DNA from 2 places in the Halorhodospira sp. M38 genome. Region 1 is predicted to be linked to the other one. Evidence: riboswitches for the same ligand, from Rfam matches in the RefSeq annotation. Region 1 holds a riboswitch; the other holds the start of a gene.

What was found. A riboswitch is a leader RNA that binds a small molecule or an ion and turns the genes downstream of it on or off. The one in region 1 is predicted to bind cobalamin.
Region 2: another riboswitch for cobalamin. It lies ahead of LRA98_RS00095 (ABC transporter substrate-binding protein); the one in region 1 lies ahead of LRA98_RS03030 (TonB-dependent receptor plug domain-containing protein).

The regions. Positions count from the first base shown of each region.
Region 1 covers NZ_JAJNQP010000003.1:51,662-59,643, forward strand. The annotation lists gene LRA98_RS03010 (universal stress protein) at 1-620, shown strand, start outside; gene LRA98_RS03015 (cobyrinate a,c-diamide synthase) at 632-1,912, shown strand; gene cobO (cob(I)yrinic acid a,c-diamide adenosyltransferase) at 1,973-2,581, shown strand; gene LRA98_RS03025 (cobyric acid synthase) at 2,578-4,026, shown strand; cobalamin riboswitch at 4,134-4,375, shown strand; gene LRA98_RS03030 (TonB-dependent receptor plug domain-containing protein) at 4,502-6,541, shown strand; gene LRA98_RS03035 (hydrolase) at 6,555-7,538, opposite strand; gene LRA98_RS03040 (sensor histidine kinase) at 7,535-7,982, opposite strand, start outside.
Region 2 covers NZ_JAJNQP010000001.1:12,980-20,961, reverse strand. The annotation lists gene LRA98_RS00115 (sirohydrochlorin chelatase) at 1-590, opposite strand, end outside; gene cobM (precorrin-4 C(11)-methyltransferase) at 603-1,382, opposite strand; gene LRA98_RS00105 (ATP-binding cassette domain-containing protein) at 1,372-2,169, opposite strand; gene LRA98_RS00100 (FecCD family ABC transporter permease) at 2,166-3,257, opposite strand; gene LRA98_RS00095 (ABC transporter substrate-binding protein) at 3,250-4,365, opposite strand; cobalamin riboswitch at 4,507-4,679, opposite strand; gene LRA98_RS00090 (HD-GYP domain-containing protein) at 4,920-6,095, shown strand; gene LRA98_RS00085 (class I SAM-dependent methyltransferase) at 6,097-6,654, opposite strand; gene LRA98_RS00080 (HD-GYP domain-containing protein) at 6,772-7,941, shown strand; gene LRA98_RS00075 (GGDEF domain-containing protein) at 7,967-7,982, shown strand, end outside.

The DNA.
Region 1 (7,982 bases):
AGCAGGCGCGCGCCATCCTCGAGGACGCCATGAGCCGCGCCCGCGAACAGGGCATCGAGAATCCCGGGCGGCTGCTGCGCAACGGCGAGGTCACCGATGTGCTGGACAAGGCGCAGGAGGAGATGCGCCTGCTGGTGCTCGGCAAGCAGGGCGAGGACGGCGATGCCGTCGAGCAGCATATCGGCAGCCACCTGGAGAGCACCATCCGCCGGGTGCAGAAGCCGATCCTGGTGGCTCCGCTGGCCTTCCGCGAGCCGGAACGCTTCCTGATCGCCTACGACGGCAGCCCGGCGGCCCAGAGGGTGGTCGATCGCATCACCGAGAGCCCGCTGCTCCAGGGGCTCGAGGCGCACCTGCTGCTTGTGGACGCCGACACCGCAGTCAACCGCGAGCGGTTGCTCGCCCCGCGTCAGCAGCTGGAGGCGGCCGGTCTCACGGTCCACGCCGAGGTCCGCCCCGGGGGAATCGACGATACGGTGTGCAACTACCGCAAGGAGCAGGATATCCACCTGATGGCCATGGGCGCCTACGGCCACTCGCGGTTGCGCCGGTTCTTTGTCGGCAGCACGACCACCCACATGATCATGCGCTCAAGCACGCCGCTGCTCATCCTGCGCTAGGATTCCGGGCAATGACGGTCCCCGCGCTGCTGATCGCCGCCCCGGGCTCCGGCCAGGGCAAGTCGATGATCACCGCGGCGCTCGCCCGGCTGCACCGTAATGCCGGGCGCCGGGTGCGGGTGTTCAAGCACGGCCCGGATTACCTGGATCCGATGGTCCAGGAGCGGGCCAGCGGGGCGCCGGTCTACCAGCTCCACCCGTGGATGACCGGCGAGGCCGAGTGCCGCTGGCGCCTGGCCGAGGCCGCCGGCGGGGCCGACCTGGTCCTCGTCGAGGGCTCCATGGGGCTCTTCGATGGCGACCCCTCCAGTGCCGATCTCGCCGCCTTGGCCGGCCTGCCGGTGGCGGTGGTGATCGACGCCCGGGCCATGGCCGAGACCTTCGGGGCCCTGGTCGGCGGGCTGGCCCGCCACCGCGATGACGTGCGGGTGATCGGGGCGATCGCCAACCGGGTGGGGAGTCCGGGGCATGCGCGCATGCTCGCAGGCAGCTTGCCCGAGGGGGTGGAATGGCTCGGGGCCGTGCCCCGCGACGAGGCCCTGCATGTACCCGATCGCCACCTGGGACTGGTGCAGGCCGGCGAGGTGGCCGACCTGGATGCACGCCTGGATGCGGCCGCAGCGGTGCTCGCCGAGGCCGGCCTGGACCGCCTGCCGCCCCCGGTGGCCCTGCACGGCGAGGCGCCGCCGGCTCCGCCCCGGCGGCTGCATGGGCAGCGGATCGCGGTGGCCCGGGATGCCGCCTTTGCCTTTACCTACCGGGCCAACCTCGAGTTGCTGGAGGCGATGGGGGCCGAGGTGGTGCCCTTCTCGCCGCTTCGCGATGCGACGCTGCCCCCCTGCGATGCCCTCTGGCTGCCCGGTGGCTACCCGGAACTGCACGCCGCCACCCTGGCCGCCAACGACGGGATGCGGGCCGCCATCGGCGAGCACCACGCGGCGGGCCGGCCGATCCTCGCCGAGTGCGGCGGTCTGATGTACTGCGCCGAGTCGCTGGTCGATGGCGACGGCGTCGAGCACCCGATGCTCGGCCTCCTGGCGGGGCGTGCCGAGATGGCCGGGCGGCTGACGGGCATCGGCCTGCAGAGCCTGTCCCGCCCGGAGGGCGAGCTGCGCGGCCACACCTTCCACCACTCTCGGCTGGAGACGGCCCTGGAGCCCACGGAGCGCACTGTGCGGCGCAGCGGCAGCCCGGCCGAGGGTGTCTACCGGGTCGGCAGCCTGACGGCGACCTACTTCCACGCGTATTTTCCCTCGGCGCCCGAGGTCGTCGCCGGGCTCCTGAGTCGGTAGGCTACCCGTCGCCGCTCCCCCCAGGAGCGATTTCTCCCGAACAACGAGGTGTGCGAAGCGATGCGTGAAGACGCGAAGGATCCGCAGCGGCACGCGGCGCGCATGGAGCGCAAGAGGGCGGTCATGGAGGAGCGCCGGTCGCGCGCGCAGCAGGATCGCGGCGTGCTGCTGGTGCTCACCGGCCCGGGCAAGGGCAAGAGTTCCTCGGCGCTGGGCATGGTGGCACGGACCCTGGGCCACGGCCGCAGTGCCGGGGTGATGCAGTTCATCAAGGGCGGCCGGGCCACCGGCGAGGAGGCCTTCTTCCGCGACCAGCCTGGGGTCGACTGGCAGGTGATGGGCGAGGGCTTCACCTGGGAGACCGCCGACCGCGAGCGGGATGTGGCGGCTGCCCGCGAGGCCTGGCGCGCCGCCCGGGGCTGGCTGTGTGAGGAGGGGCCGTCGCTGGTGGTGCTCGATGAGCTGTGCATCGTCCTGCGCTACGAGTACCTGGAACTGGGCGAGGTCCTGGATGATCTGTCCCGGCGGCCCTACGAACAGCACGTGGTGGTCACCGGCCGTCACGCGCCGCAGCCGCTGATCGACGCCGCGGATACGGTCAGCGAGGTAGGCGCCGTGCGGCACGCCTTCGAGGCCGGGGTGCGCGCCCAGCCGGGGATCGAGTGGTGAGCGCCCGCACCCTCATGCTCCAGGGCACCTGCTCCGGCGCCGGCAAGACGGCGCTGGTCGCCGGTCTCTGCCGCCTGCTCGCCCGCCACGGGGTCCGCGTGGCGCCGTTCAAGCCGCAGAACATGAGCAACAACGCGGCGGTCACCCGCGACGGCGGCGAGATCGGCCGCGGCCAGTGGCTCCAGGCCCTGGCCGCCGGGGTGCCGGCGCACACCGACATGAACCCGGTGCTGCTCAAGCCCGAGGCCGAGCGCACCGCCCAGGTGGTGCTCCAGGGCCAGGTCACCGGGCGGCTCGAGGCGCGCGCCTTCCGCGAGGCCCGCCAGCCGCTGCTGCCGCCGGTGCTCGAGTCCTTCGAGCGCCTGCGTGCCGCCTACGACGTGGTGCTGGTCGAGGGGGCCGGCTCGCCGGCAGAGCCCAATCTCCGCCAGGGGGATATCGCCAACATGGGCTTCGCCGAGGTTGCCGACGTCCCGGTCTGGCTGGTGGGCGATATCGACCGCGGCGGCGTCTTCGCCTCCCTGCTCGGCACCCTGGAGTGGCTTGACGCCGCCGACCGGCGCCGGGTCGAGGCACTGATTATCAACCGCTTCCGCGGCAGCCCCGAGCTGCTCGGCGAGGCGCCGGCGCAGCTCGCCGAGCGCGGCGGCGTGCCGGTGATCGGCGTGGTCCCGGCGGTGCCCGATCTGCACCTGCCCGAGGAGGACGCCCCCTACCGGATGGCCGGGCCGCGCGGCTCCGGCGGCGCCCTGCAGGTGGTGGCGGTGGCCTATCCGCGGATGAGCAACCACGACGACCTCGATGCCCTGGATGCGGAGTCCGGGGTCCACGTCCGCTTCGCCCGGCAGCCGCGGGATCTCGACGGGGCGGATCTGATCGTCCTGCCCGGCTCCAAGCATGTCTTCTCGGATCTGGCCTGGCTGCGTGAATCCGGCGTGGCCGAGGCGCTGCTGCGCCACTGTCGGTATGGAGGCCGGGTGGTCGGGCTGTGTGGCGGGCTGCAGATGCTCGGCGAGCACATCGAGGACCCGGAGGGCGTCGAGGGCGGTGGCAGCGCCCCGGGCTTGGGCCTGCTGCCGGTGCGCACCCGCCTGGCGGCGACCAAGCAGCTGGCCGAGGTGCACGGCCACGCCGAGTGGCCGGCGCCGGTGGCCGTCACCGGCTACGAGATCCACCACGGCGTCACCGGTGCCCAGCAGGGCCTCTTCCCCTTCGTGGCACGCTCCGACGACGGCCGCGTGCTCGGTAGCTACCTCCACCGGCTCTTCGACAGCGGGCCGTTCCGCCGCGCCCTGCTGGTGGAGTGGTTCGCCCTGGAGGGCGAGGGGGGCGATGAGCAGGCGCGCATCGAGGCGGAGCTGGATCGCCTTGCCGACACCCTGGAGCAGGCCCTGGAACCCGCCTGGCTGGAGGCGCTCGGCGTGCCGGGGCGCCGCTCCGGCTAGGCGGGCCCCTCGCGCGCACGCCGCCGCGCCCCGCTGCGGCGGTTTTTGGGGCCTGCGACCAAGCGCCCGATGCTCTCGTTTGCCCCGTGGCCGCGGGGCCGGATAGACTCCTGCCCTTCGATGTGGGTGCCCCGGGGTGCGATCCGCGCCCGGGGGTTAAACGGGAAGTCCGGTCCAGCTGCACCCAGCAGTGAAGCCGGCGCTGCCCCCGCAACGGTAGGTGGGTGTGCGGATCACCCGGCCACTGCGGAGTAGCCGTCGCAAGGCGGTCTCCGTGGGAAGGCGATCCGCAACGACGCATCCAGCGTCCCCCACGAGCCCGGAGACCGGCCCACAGCAACCCACGATACGGCGTGCGGGCGGCGCGCCTGGGGGTGAGTGTGCCGGTGATCCTACCTGTCCGGCGGCGGCGCTGCAGCCGTCGCCGCTCCCCCAGAACCAGTCGCCAGCGCCCGTCGCAAGACGAGGAGCGCTGATGAACATGTATCCGAACGATCGAAAACCCGGGCGCCTGCTCGGTGCCCTTCTGGCCACGGCCGTGTCGGTCCCGGCCTACGCTGCGGACAACGACCCACCGATCGCTTCCTCCACCGATCTGTCACCGGTGCGCATCGAGGCCGGTGGCGATCCCCTGGGGCGCGGCGTGGACAGCGAAGCGCTGCAGCGGCGCCAGGCCTCCAGCAGCGCCGAGATCTTCCGCGGCGAGGCCTCGGCCGGGGTCGGCGGTGGCAGCCGCAACGCCCAGCGCCTCTACCTGCGCGGTGTCGAGTCGAGCAACCTCAACGTCAGCGTCGATGGCGCCCGCCAGGGGCGCAATCTTCACCAGCACCGCGGTGGCCTGACCGGCCTCGACCCGGATCTGCTGCGGTCGGCCGATCTCGACCCGCGTCCGGCGGCGGACCAGGGCCCCGGTGCCCTGGGGGGGTCGGTTCGCTTTGAGACCGTGGATGCCCAGGACCTGCTCGACCCCGACGAGGAGATCGGGGCCCGCCTGCGCGCCGGCTACGCCAGCGCCGACGAGGCCGAGCGCGGCTCGGCCACCGCCTTCGGCCGGCTGGGTGGCGACTGGGGCGCCCTGGCCCACATCGGCGCGGTCAACCGGGACGACTATCGCGTTGGCGGCGGCGGGAGCATGCCGTACTCCGGCGGCCGCGACCGCGACTACCTGGCCCGCATCAGCCGGGTTCCGGCCAGCGGGCACCAGCTGCGCTTCGGCGTGCAGCGCAACACCTTCGAGGGGGACCACCACTACGGCTCCTGGGGCAGTGACTTCGGCGACCCGCGCGAGACCACCCGGCAGGATCCGGTGGGCCAGGAGCAGCGGCGCGAGACCTGGACCGCCGAGCACCGCTACCAACCGGCCGACCCCCACGTGGACTGGCAGGCCCGGGTCTACCGCAACGACAACCGCCTCGAGCGCCAGGATGAGGGCACCGCCACCCGGGCCGTGGAGCACGGTGGCGACGTGCGCAACACCTTCACCCTGGACGCCGGGCCGACCCGTCACCGGCTCACCGCCGGCTTCGATTACTACACCGAGGACGGGCGCATCGGCCAGACCGACGGCCCGCGGCTCAGCCACCGCTCGCGCAACTTCGGCGCCTTCCTGCAGAACCGGATGCGTTGGGAGCGGCTGCGCCTCTCGGCGGGGCTGCGCTTCGACGACTACAACACGGACCTGGTGGAGCAGGATCTGGACGGCGACGCCGTCTCGCCCAACCTTAGCGCGGAGCTGGAGATGAGCGCCGGCTGGAGTGCGTTTGCCGGCTACGGCGAGGCGGTCAGCGGCGCCGGCGTCCTGCCCATCGGCTGGCTGCAGTTCATCGACGATGAGGAGACCAACCTCAACGACGGCGAGCCGTTCGAGGCCGAGGAGTCGCGCCGCACGGAGGGGGGGCTGCGCTACCAGGGGCGGGATTGGATCACGGCCCGCGACCGCTTCGACTTCGAGGCGACGCTCTTCGAGACGCGCATCAAGAACAGTCTGACTCGCACGGATAGCGGGTACCCCGGGGAATCAGCAGGTCATGACTATATCGACGGGATCATTGAGCGCGACCCGGTCCGCCTGCGTGGCTACGAACTGCGCGCCGCCTGGGGCGTGGGCCCCTACGACGCCCGGCTCTCGTTTCTCAGCGCCGAGGCCGTCGACGACGACGGCGACCCGGTGGGGGTGATCCGGCGCCTGGGTGGGGGCGGCGGTGACCGCCTGGTCTTCGATCAGCGCTGGGCGGCCCACGAGACCCTGACCCTGGGCTACACGCTCACCTGGGTGGGTGATCACACCGACGTCCCCGGCGACGAGCCGGAGCGCGACGGCTACCACCTCCACGACGTACAGGCCGAGTGGCAGCCGTGGGCCGACGACCGCCTGACCCTGGCGCTGGCGGTGCACAACCTCTTCGATGAGCAGTATGCGGAGCACACCTCGCTGGCGGTGGAGGAGAACGACGAGTGGCAGATCCGCGATGAGCCGGGCCGGGACGTGCGGGTGACCGGGACGCTGCGCTTCTGACCTCGGGGCCGGTCTAGCCGGAAGCGGGCGGGTTGCCCAGGGCGGCCTCGATGAGCCCGGCGATCCGCCCGTCCAGCCAGTAGCCGGGCCGGCCGGGCCGGGTGCCGTGGACGAAGCCGACGTGCCCGCCGTGGCGCTGCAGTTCCAGACACACCCCGGGGCCGAGTTCGTCGGCCTGCGGGATGGTCTCCGATGGCACGAAGGGGTCGTCCGCCGCGTGGAGGATCCGGGTGGGCTGGCGGATGGCGTCGAGACGCTGCCGGCAGCTGGCCCGCTGGTAGTAGTCGGCGCTGTCGCGAAAGCCGTGCAGCGGGGCGGTGAGCAGATCGTCGAACTCGCGCAGGCGGCGGATGCGCCGAATCCGCTCCACCGGCACCGGCGCATCGCTGCGTGCGGCGAACTTGGCCGCGGCCATCGCCCGCAGGCGGCGCAGCAGGTAGGCCTGGTAGACGCGGGCGAAGCCCTGCTCCAGGGCTTCGGCGCAGCGGTCCAGCTCGAATGGCACCGAGACGGCCACGGCCAGCGCCACCGGGCTATCGCCGCGCTCGGCCAGCCAGTTGAGCAGCATCGAGCCGCTCAGCGAGAAGCCCACCACCGCCAGGGGCTGTCCGGGCCGCCGCTCCGCCAGGCCGGTGACCACCGCCTCCAGGTCGTCCCAGGCGGCCGCGTGGTAGGAGCGCCGATGGCGGTTGGGCCGCCGCCCGGCCCCCCGCGACTGCAGGACCACCGATCCGATACCGCGCCGGGCCAGCTCGGCCACCAGCCCGCGCACGTAGGCCGAGTCGCTGCTGCCGCCCAGGCCATGGCCGATAATCGCCAACCCCTGGCCCGCAGGCCCCCAGGCCAGCTCCAGGAAGTCGCCGTCGGGCAGCTCGAAGGTCTCCGGCGTCAGCGGGATCCGCGGCGGGCTGCGCAGCAGGGCCGGGAAGACGGTCTGGGCGTGGCGGCCCGGCAACCACCAGGCCGGTTGGAAGGCGGGGGGCTGCGGATCGGTCACGCGGGGGTCTCTCCGTCGGAGGTCGGTCCGTTTTCGGTGAACGCCACATAGCCGGTGACGTTGCTGTGCTCGCCGCCGGCGCGCGGCAGCTCGCAGACGAAGCTGGCCCCGGTGCCGGGTTCGCTTTCCACCCACAGCTTGCCCCAGTGGGCGTCGGCGATCAGCCGGCAGATGGTCAACCCCAGGCCGCTGCCCTTGGGCTTGCCGGCCTGCTGCTGCGAGATCTGGTGGAACTTGTCGAAGATCCGCCGCTGATCCTCCTCGCTGATGCCCGGGCCGTTGTCGGTCACCGACAGGCGCAGGGTGTCGCCGCGGCCCGGCTCCAGGCGCAGCCAGACCTGCCCCTCGCCGGGGTCGGTGAACTTCGAGGCGTTGGAGAGCAGGTTGATGATCAGCTGCATCAGCCGGTCCGGATCACCCTTGACGGCGTTGTCGTCGCTGGCG
Region 2 (7,982 bases), on a different contig from region 1:
TACGGCAGGATCACCTGTTGCGTCGCGCCCAGCAGGTGGTGGCGCTGCACCACCGCCTCCAGGCGCGGGTGCGTCACGCCAGTGAAGGCGATATCGACCAGGTCATGCTCGCCACCCTCGTAGAGCCACCGCCCCAACCGCGCGAGCTCCCCGTTGGCGGTGCGGTCCGAGGACCCCCGACCGAGCAGGATGACGCCGGTGGTCCGCGGATCGGGGACGTGCAGGGCCTGCATGGCATCGCGCAGACGCCGCTCGACCAGACCCAGCGACGATTCACTGACTCCCAGGTGGCGTGCCAGGCGGAAATCGACGCCGGGGTGCCGCTCTCGAGCCGCATCGACCTGCTCGGGCACCTCGAGTTTCACGTGCCCGGCGGCATTGAGGATCAGCGGCACGGCAATGACGCGCTCGGCACGGGCCGCGGCGCGATCCAGGCCCTCGCTAAGCAGCGGATCGGCGAACTCGATGAAGCAGGTCTCCAGTCGCCAGTCCGGATAGCGCTCGGCCAGCATCCCGGCGAACCGGCGGATCTCCTCATTGCCGTCCTCTTGGCGTGATCCATGCCCGATCAGAAGGATACAATCACTCATTCAGAAACGTCCTCAGCTTTCAGGGCGGCGGAAACGGTGCGCGAAGTCCGGATCGTAGAGCCGCGAGCGCGCCGCCGGCGCCGCCTGCCGCGCCCCCAGCGCCGGTCCAACCAGGATCATCGTCTGGCTGTTGAGCCCGGCGGCGCGGCAGTCTTCGGCGAGATCGCGGATGCAGGTGCGCAGCACCTGCTCCACCCCGGGCCAGGAGGCGCGGTGGACCACCACCACCGGGGCATCCTCTTTCCAGCCACCCCGGCAGAGGGCGTCCGCCAGGCGCTCCAGCAGGGTGATCGAGAGATAGATGCACAGGGTGCTGCCGTGGCGGGCTAGGTCGGCGAGCTGCTCGCCGGCCGGCATGGGGGTACGCCCCTCCACCCGGGTGAAGATCACGGTCTGAGTCCCCTCGGGCAGGGTCAGGCTCTCGCCGGCGGCCGCCGCGGCAGCCATCGCCGAGGTCACCCCCGGGACCAGGTGGACCGGGATGCCAGCCGCATCCAGCGGACGCACGATCTCCACGAAAGCGCCGTAGAGCCCCGGATCGCCGGGCTGCAACCGCACCACGCGGCGTCCGGCCCGGGCGCGCTCGAGCAGCCAGCCCTGGATCTCCTCCAGGGTCATGCCCTTGGAGTCGGCGACCTCACAGTGGGGCGGCGCCCATTCCAGCACCCCGGCGGGTACCAGCGAGCCGGCGTAGAGCACGGCGTCCGCCGCCGCGACACGATCCCGCCCGCGGACCGTGATCAGATCGGCCGCCCCGGGCCCCGCCCCCACGAACCAGACCTCACCCGTCATGCACACCCCCTCTCTGCTGCAATCGGTAGCCGACCACGAAGGGCGCCTGCTGGTGCTCGACAACGCGGACATCCACGTCATAGGCGGCACGGATGGTCGGCGTGTCGATCACCGCCTGCGGCGGTCCGTCGGCCATGACCCGGCCATCGCGCAGCAGCACGATGCGGTCAGCCAGTTGCACGGCGATGTTGATATCGTGGAGCACGACCAGCACGCCCTGCCCCTGTTCCCGGGCGCACGCGGTCAGGATCTCGATGGCATCGCGCTTGTGCTTCATGTCCAGATGGTTGGTTGGCTCGTCGAGCAGCAGGAACGGCGTCTGCCGGACCAGCGCCCGGGCGATGGCCGCTTTTTGCCGCTGCCCGCCGCTGATCTCGGTCAGCGGCGCCTGCGCCAAATCCGCCATACCCAGACGCTCGAGCACAGCCTCGGCGCGGGCGAGGTCCGCCGGATCGTGCCGCCAGCTCGCCCGACGCAGACCGAGCAGTACACTCTCGAGCACGGTCAGCGGGTAGACGGCATCGGCGGTCTGCGCCACGTAGGAGAGCCGGCGGGCGATGCGCGCCTGCCGCTGCCCCTGCACCGGCTCACCGGCGATGGTGAGGGTCCCGTGGCGCGGACGCAGGATGCCGGTGATGCACTTGAGCAGCGTGCTCTTGCCAGAGCCGTTGGGCCCGATCAGGGCGACCACCTCGCCGGCTTCCACGCGGGCGTCGACACCACGAAGCACCTCGGTGCGCCGATAGGCGTAGCGCACGCCGCGCAGTTCGATCCCGGTCGCCGTCACGCCCCCCCTCCCGTCTCGCGGCGGCGCAGGATCAGATAGATGAACAGCGGCGAACCGATGAACGCCGTGACCACACCCACAGGCAACACCACCGATTCGAAGGCGTGCAGCGATACCAGATCCGCCAGCGTCAGCAGCAGGGCGCCAATCAGGGCAGTGGCCGGGATCAGGAAGCGGTGATCCGAGCCGATCAGAAGCCGCGCTAGGTGCGGCGCCACCAGACCGAGGAAGCCGATCCCGCCGGTGAACGCCACGGTGACCGCGACCAACAGGGCGACCAGGAACATCAGGCCGATGCGCAGCGGACCGACCGCGATCCCCAAGCTGGTGGCGGTCTCGTCACCGAGCAGCAACCGGTTCAGATCGCCGCTTTTCCAGAGGAAGACCGGCAGCGTCGCCACCAGCGCCGCACTGATGAATACGAAGCTCTCCCAGTCGGCGCGGCTCAGGCTGCCCACGCTCCAGAACATGACCTCTCGGGTGGCGTCGGCATCAGCGAAGTAGATCAGCAGCGTCGTGGTCGCCCCGAAGAAGTACATCAGGGCGATGCCGGCGAGGATCAGGCTCATCGGCGTCGCCCCCTTCCACTGCCCGATGAGCAGGATGAGCAGGGACACCGCCATGGCGAAGAGGAAGGCGTTGCCGACGATGCCGTAAACACCGAAAGCCGAGAAGCCGAAAATGATCGCCAGCGCCGCCCCCAGCGAGGCTCCCGAGGCGATCCCCAGGGTGAACGGCGAGGCCATGGGATTGCGCAGCAGGCTCTGCAGGATGACGCCGCCGAGCGCCAGTCCCATGCCGGCCACCATCGCGGTGGCCAGGCGCGGCAGGCGGATGTTCCAGACCACGTTCTCGGTCTGCGCGCTGACCCACGACGCCCCGAGCGGCCGAGCCACCAGCGCCTGCACCACCTCGCTCAGCGGGATGCCCATCGGGCCCAGCGCCAAGCCAAAGCCCGCCGTAGCCACCAGGGCTACCGCCAGGCCGAGCAGCACCAGCGTCTTGGCCCGGATCGCGCGCGTGTAGTCGTCAATGAGGCCCCGCGGTGGCGCCGGCCGGACGGGGGTGCCGACGGTCAACTCAGCCATCCTCGAGGCTGCTGAGCTCCATGAGCCGGTCGTAGAGACCGGGGTCACCGTAGAAGACCTCCAGAATCTCCTCGCCGCGGTCGCGGAGATCGACGCCTGCCATGGCCTCCGGGTAGAGGCCCCGAGCCATGTGCACCAGATCGATCAACCCCGTCGCCAGGTCCCAGCCCATGTAGGTGCCCTTGAAGCGGTGGATACGCTCCGCCTCGATGGCTGCTACACCGGACAAGCGCTCATCGTCGAGCACCTCGGCGCGTTCCACGCGACTCGCTCGGGACGGTGTGTGGAGGAGGATATGCTGGGGATCCCAGCTCAGCAGCTCCTCGGCACTGACCTCGCCATCGTCGCCGGCCCGGCCGGCAGTGACCATCTCGGCACCGAGCAGCTCGACGGGGAAGTAGAAGGAGACGTGGTTGTAGAGATTGCGCCGGTGGGCCAGATAGACTCGAGGCGGCTGCTCGCCAGCGACCCGCTGCTGCACGGCGGAGACCGTTGCGTGGTAGAAATCGAGCAGCTCTTCGGCCCGCTCCTCGCGACCGGACACTTCGCCGAGGAGCCGGTAGGCCTGTTCGATCTGCTCCTCGACGGCCTCCTGCGACGCCCGTTCCCGGCCCAGGGTGTTCAGCGCCACCACCGGCACGCCCAGCTGTTGCTCGTAGCGTTCTGCCTGTTCGGCCATCGCCTGATCGTCATCACCGCGGCTGAAGGCCCAGTAGATAAACAGATCCGGCTCCGTGGCGAGCACCCGCTCGGCACTGAACTCCGAACCGGGCTGGCCGCCGCCGACCATGGCCACCTCGTCAAGGCGCCCGAAGGCCTCGACCTCAATGGGCTTCGCCTCGGAGAAACGCGAGCCGTACATATCGCTCGGGATGCCCACCAGGCGCTCCTCAACCCCCAGGTGGAGCGCCATTCGGAAGGCGTCGACATTGACCGTGGCGATCCGCTCGGCCGATTCCGGGACCTCCACGCTGCGGCCGAGCATATCCTCAACCTCACGGGTTTCCCGGGCACCCCCTCCATCCGGATCATCGTCGAGGGCATCCCCGCACCCGCCGAGGATAAGGCCGACCCCGGCCACGAGGGCGATGCATGGATTGCGGTGCATGGCTCCTCCAGTCACTGGATCCAGTACGCCATGCGGGGAGCGGGTCGGAAACGGGCACGCCGTGGCGCTGGGACAGGGCGCGGCTGAAGCTACCGTCACCGCCACGCACGGTTCCCCGCCGTGTGGCTGCGACCCCCAGACCGGTCTCCGGGCTCGCGAGCGGGGTCGAACCCCGGGCGCCGCGCCTTCCCGCACCGGGTGCCAGGGACACCGTGGATGCAGTGGCGATGCAGCGCCCACTCTCGCCTACCGTTGCGGGGACAGCGTCGGCCTTGCCTGCGCCCGCCCGGGCCGCAGTGCGCACCGACTTCCCGACCGTCCCCGGCGCTGTCGGGCGGACCACGCGGCGGGGAACGGCCCCGGCAGCGATGGTAACTGCCAGGTCACCTGGGGAGGCTGGACTCTACGGCCGGCTCGGGGCAACTGTCAACGCGGCCCGATCGGGCGCCCAGCCGGGCCGATGGCCACAACCTCGAACTTTATGGCACAATTGCGCCGTATCAAAGAAGGGTATGGACGCCCGCGACCCCTCCCGACCCCCCGACGGAGATGTCATGGGCACAGACGCGAATTCACCCTGCCCCCAGGCGGGTGACATAGTCACCGACGCGCTGGATACCCTGCCGCTGAGCGACCAGGAACCGCACCTGCGCCTTAGCGAGCGCTTTGAACGCCTGCGCTGCCATATCAACCAAGCGCTGCCCGGCGGCGCGATCCACCGCATCGCCGTCGCCATCTACGAACCGGACGCCAACCGTCTCAAGACCTACGGCGCCAGCGGCGATGCCCCCAGCCCCCTGGATCACTACGAGACCCGGCTAGGCGAGGCCCCCACCCTGCGCGCCCTGGCCGAGGCGCCGCAGGTGCGCATCATCGACGACTACCGGGAACACCCCAGCCCGAAACCGCACACCGTCAGCATCCGCGAGAGCGGGTTGCGCGCCGGGATGATCCTGCCGCTGCAGCACGACGAGAATTTCTTCGGCTTCCTGTTCCTCAACTCCCGGCGGCCGGGCTACTTCTCGGAGGCCGTCGTCGAGCGGCTGGCGCCTTACATCGACCTGGCCCGCTTGCTCGCCATCACCTCCATCCGCACCACGCAGACCCTGCGCGGCGCGGCGCGCACGGCCATGGCCTTCGGCCGTGCGCGGGACGACGAGACCGGTGGCCACCTCGCCCGGATGGCGGAGTACAGCCGACTGATCGCTCTCGAGCTGGCCGCAGCTCACGGTCTCGGCGACGAATACATCGAGATGGTCTATCAGTTCGCCCCGGTGCATGACGTGGGCAAGATTGCCGTCCCCGACGGCATCCTGCTCAAGCCCGGCCGGCTCACCGACGAGGAGTTCGCGCAGATGCGCGAGCACGTCAGCCGCGGCGTGGCCATGGTGCTGGCGATGACCGAGGAGCTGGGGCTGAGCGAGGACCGGCGGGCGGCCATCATGCGCAACATCGTCGCCTACCACCACGAGCGCCTTGACGGCAGCGGGTATCCGACCGGTGCACGCGGCGAGCAGATCCCGCTGGAGGGGCGCATTGTGGCCGTCGCCGACGTCTTCGACGCCCTGACCAGCGAGCGCCCCTACAAACGGCCTTGGGGTTTCGCCGAGGCTGCCGAGACCCTGCGAGCCGAGGCAAAGGCGGGCAAGCTGTGCGGGGAGTGCGTGGAGGCTTTCCTGCGCCGGGGCGCCGAGATCGAGGCGATCAGACAGCGCCACGGCCACCGCTGAGCTAGCCGCACACGTCCAAACGAGCGCGACAGGCCCGCGGAATCCGGTAGAGATAGACCGGGGCGTCCAGGCGCACGGGCGGCCGGTGCACGGCGCACGGTTGCCAGCCCGGGATGCGGAACGTGTTGCTCACCACCAGCGCCCCGGCGGGCAACTCCCGGCGCCATCGCGGCTCGAGCTCGCGAATCGCCTCAAGGTGCAGATAGCAAACCACCGCACGGGCATCACGGAAGGACACCTGGCGCAGGTCGCGGCGCCGGAATTCGACATTGGGCACCGGCCGGATCCACTGCAGCAGGCAGGCGAACAACCACGGCAGCGGCGAGAGCTCGTACCCGATCACCCGGGCCCGCGGGCACCGTCGCCCCACCGCCCGGGCCAGCCCGCCCCATCCAGAGCCAGCCTCGATCACCGTTCCCTCGAGCTCGTCCGGTAGCGCAGCAATCACCAACTCCTGCCCCAGACGTGTGGAGGGCAGCGGCGAGATGCCCGTGACCACCGTGTAGCCGACGATCAGCAGCATGCCCCCCAGCATGACGACAAGAATCAACGCCTCCAAAAACACCGTTCCTCCATGGGGTCTCGCACAGCCCCGCCCAGGGCCGGTTCGTTCCGCGGGCGTATACCCACGCATAGGCTGGTAGAATGGTCGGAGCCGGACAACGAGCCTGAGACCATGAACCAGCGGGCCATCCCCACCAAGCGGGCCACCGTTCAAGCCGACGACCTGGCGCTCGGAAAGCCCGTGCCCTACGACATCGAGGACGCCTACGGGCACCTACTGCTGCGGCGCGGCTCGATTCTGCGCTCCCGCGAGCAGCTGGAGCGGCTCCTGCAGATCGGCCGGACGCCCTACCACGTGGCCGCCCGGCGTCAAGAGACCGGCGGGGTCTCGCGGCGGCGCGAGCTCGCCTTGGCCGCTTTCCGCAACCCCTTCGACCTGATCTATCAAATCTCCCGCGCGCTGCAGGAGACCTTCAAGTGGCTGGGCGAGGACAACGACCGGTTCCTGCGTCGCCTCGACCACCTCGCCAGCCGCATCGGCGACCTGGTCGAGCGCGACGCCGACGCGGCCATCGGGGCTGCCCACCTCGACGAGGCGTTCGCCTACTCGATCCGCCACCCGATCCGCCAGGCGATCCTTTGCGATGTCGTTGGCAGCCAGTTGGACATCCCGGACAGCGAGCGGCGTTCCATCGTCCTCGCCGCCCTCTCGGCGAACATCGGTATGCTCGAGACGCAGGATGGCCTTGATCGCCAGAGTGCACCACTCGACGACGCCCAGCGCAGGGACCTGGAAGAGCACCCGTTGCGCTCGGTGGAACGCCTGTCGGCAGCCGGGGTCGAGGACCCGATCTGGCTCCGGGTCGTCGCCGAGCACCACGAACGGCTCGACGGCAGCGGCTACCCGGCGGGCCTGCACGGTACTCAAATCTGCCGCGGGGCGCGGCTCCTGACCATCGCCGACACCTATCTGGCGATGATCAGTAACCGTGTCTACCGGCCTGCCACGGCGGTCCGCGAGACCCTGCTCGAGCTGATGAATCAGAGTGGCCGGATCTACGACCGCGACATCCTCTCCGGGTTGATCCAGACCATCGGGATCTATCCGGCAGGCAGTTTCGTCGCCCTGGACAGCGGCGAGCGCGGCGTCGTCATCCAGCGCGGCAACCGCGGCGCCAACCCGGTCGTGGCCGTCCTGATCAAGGCCAACGGCCAGCCCACGGCACGACCGCTCTATCGCGACACCAGCCAGCCGGACATGCCCAACGTCGACTCACTGGAGCCCACCCATCAGCTGGCACAGCGCTTCCAGCTCGCCTCGCTGTGGGGCTACGATTCCTGAGCTGCGCGCCCCGGATGGAGACGCAATGGCCGCCGTGCAAC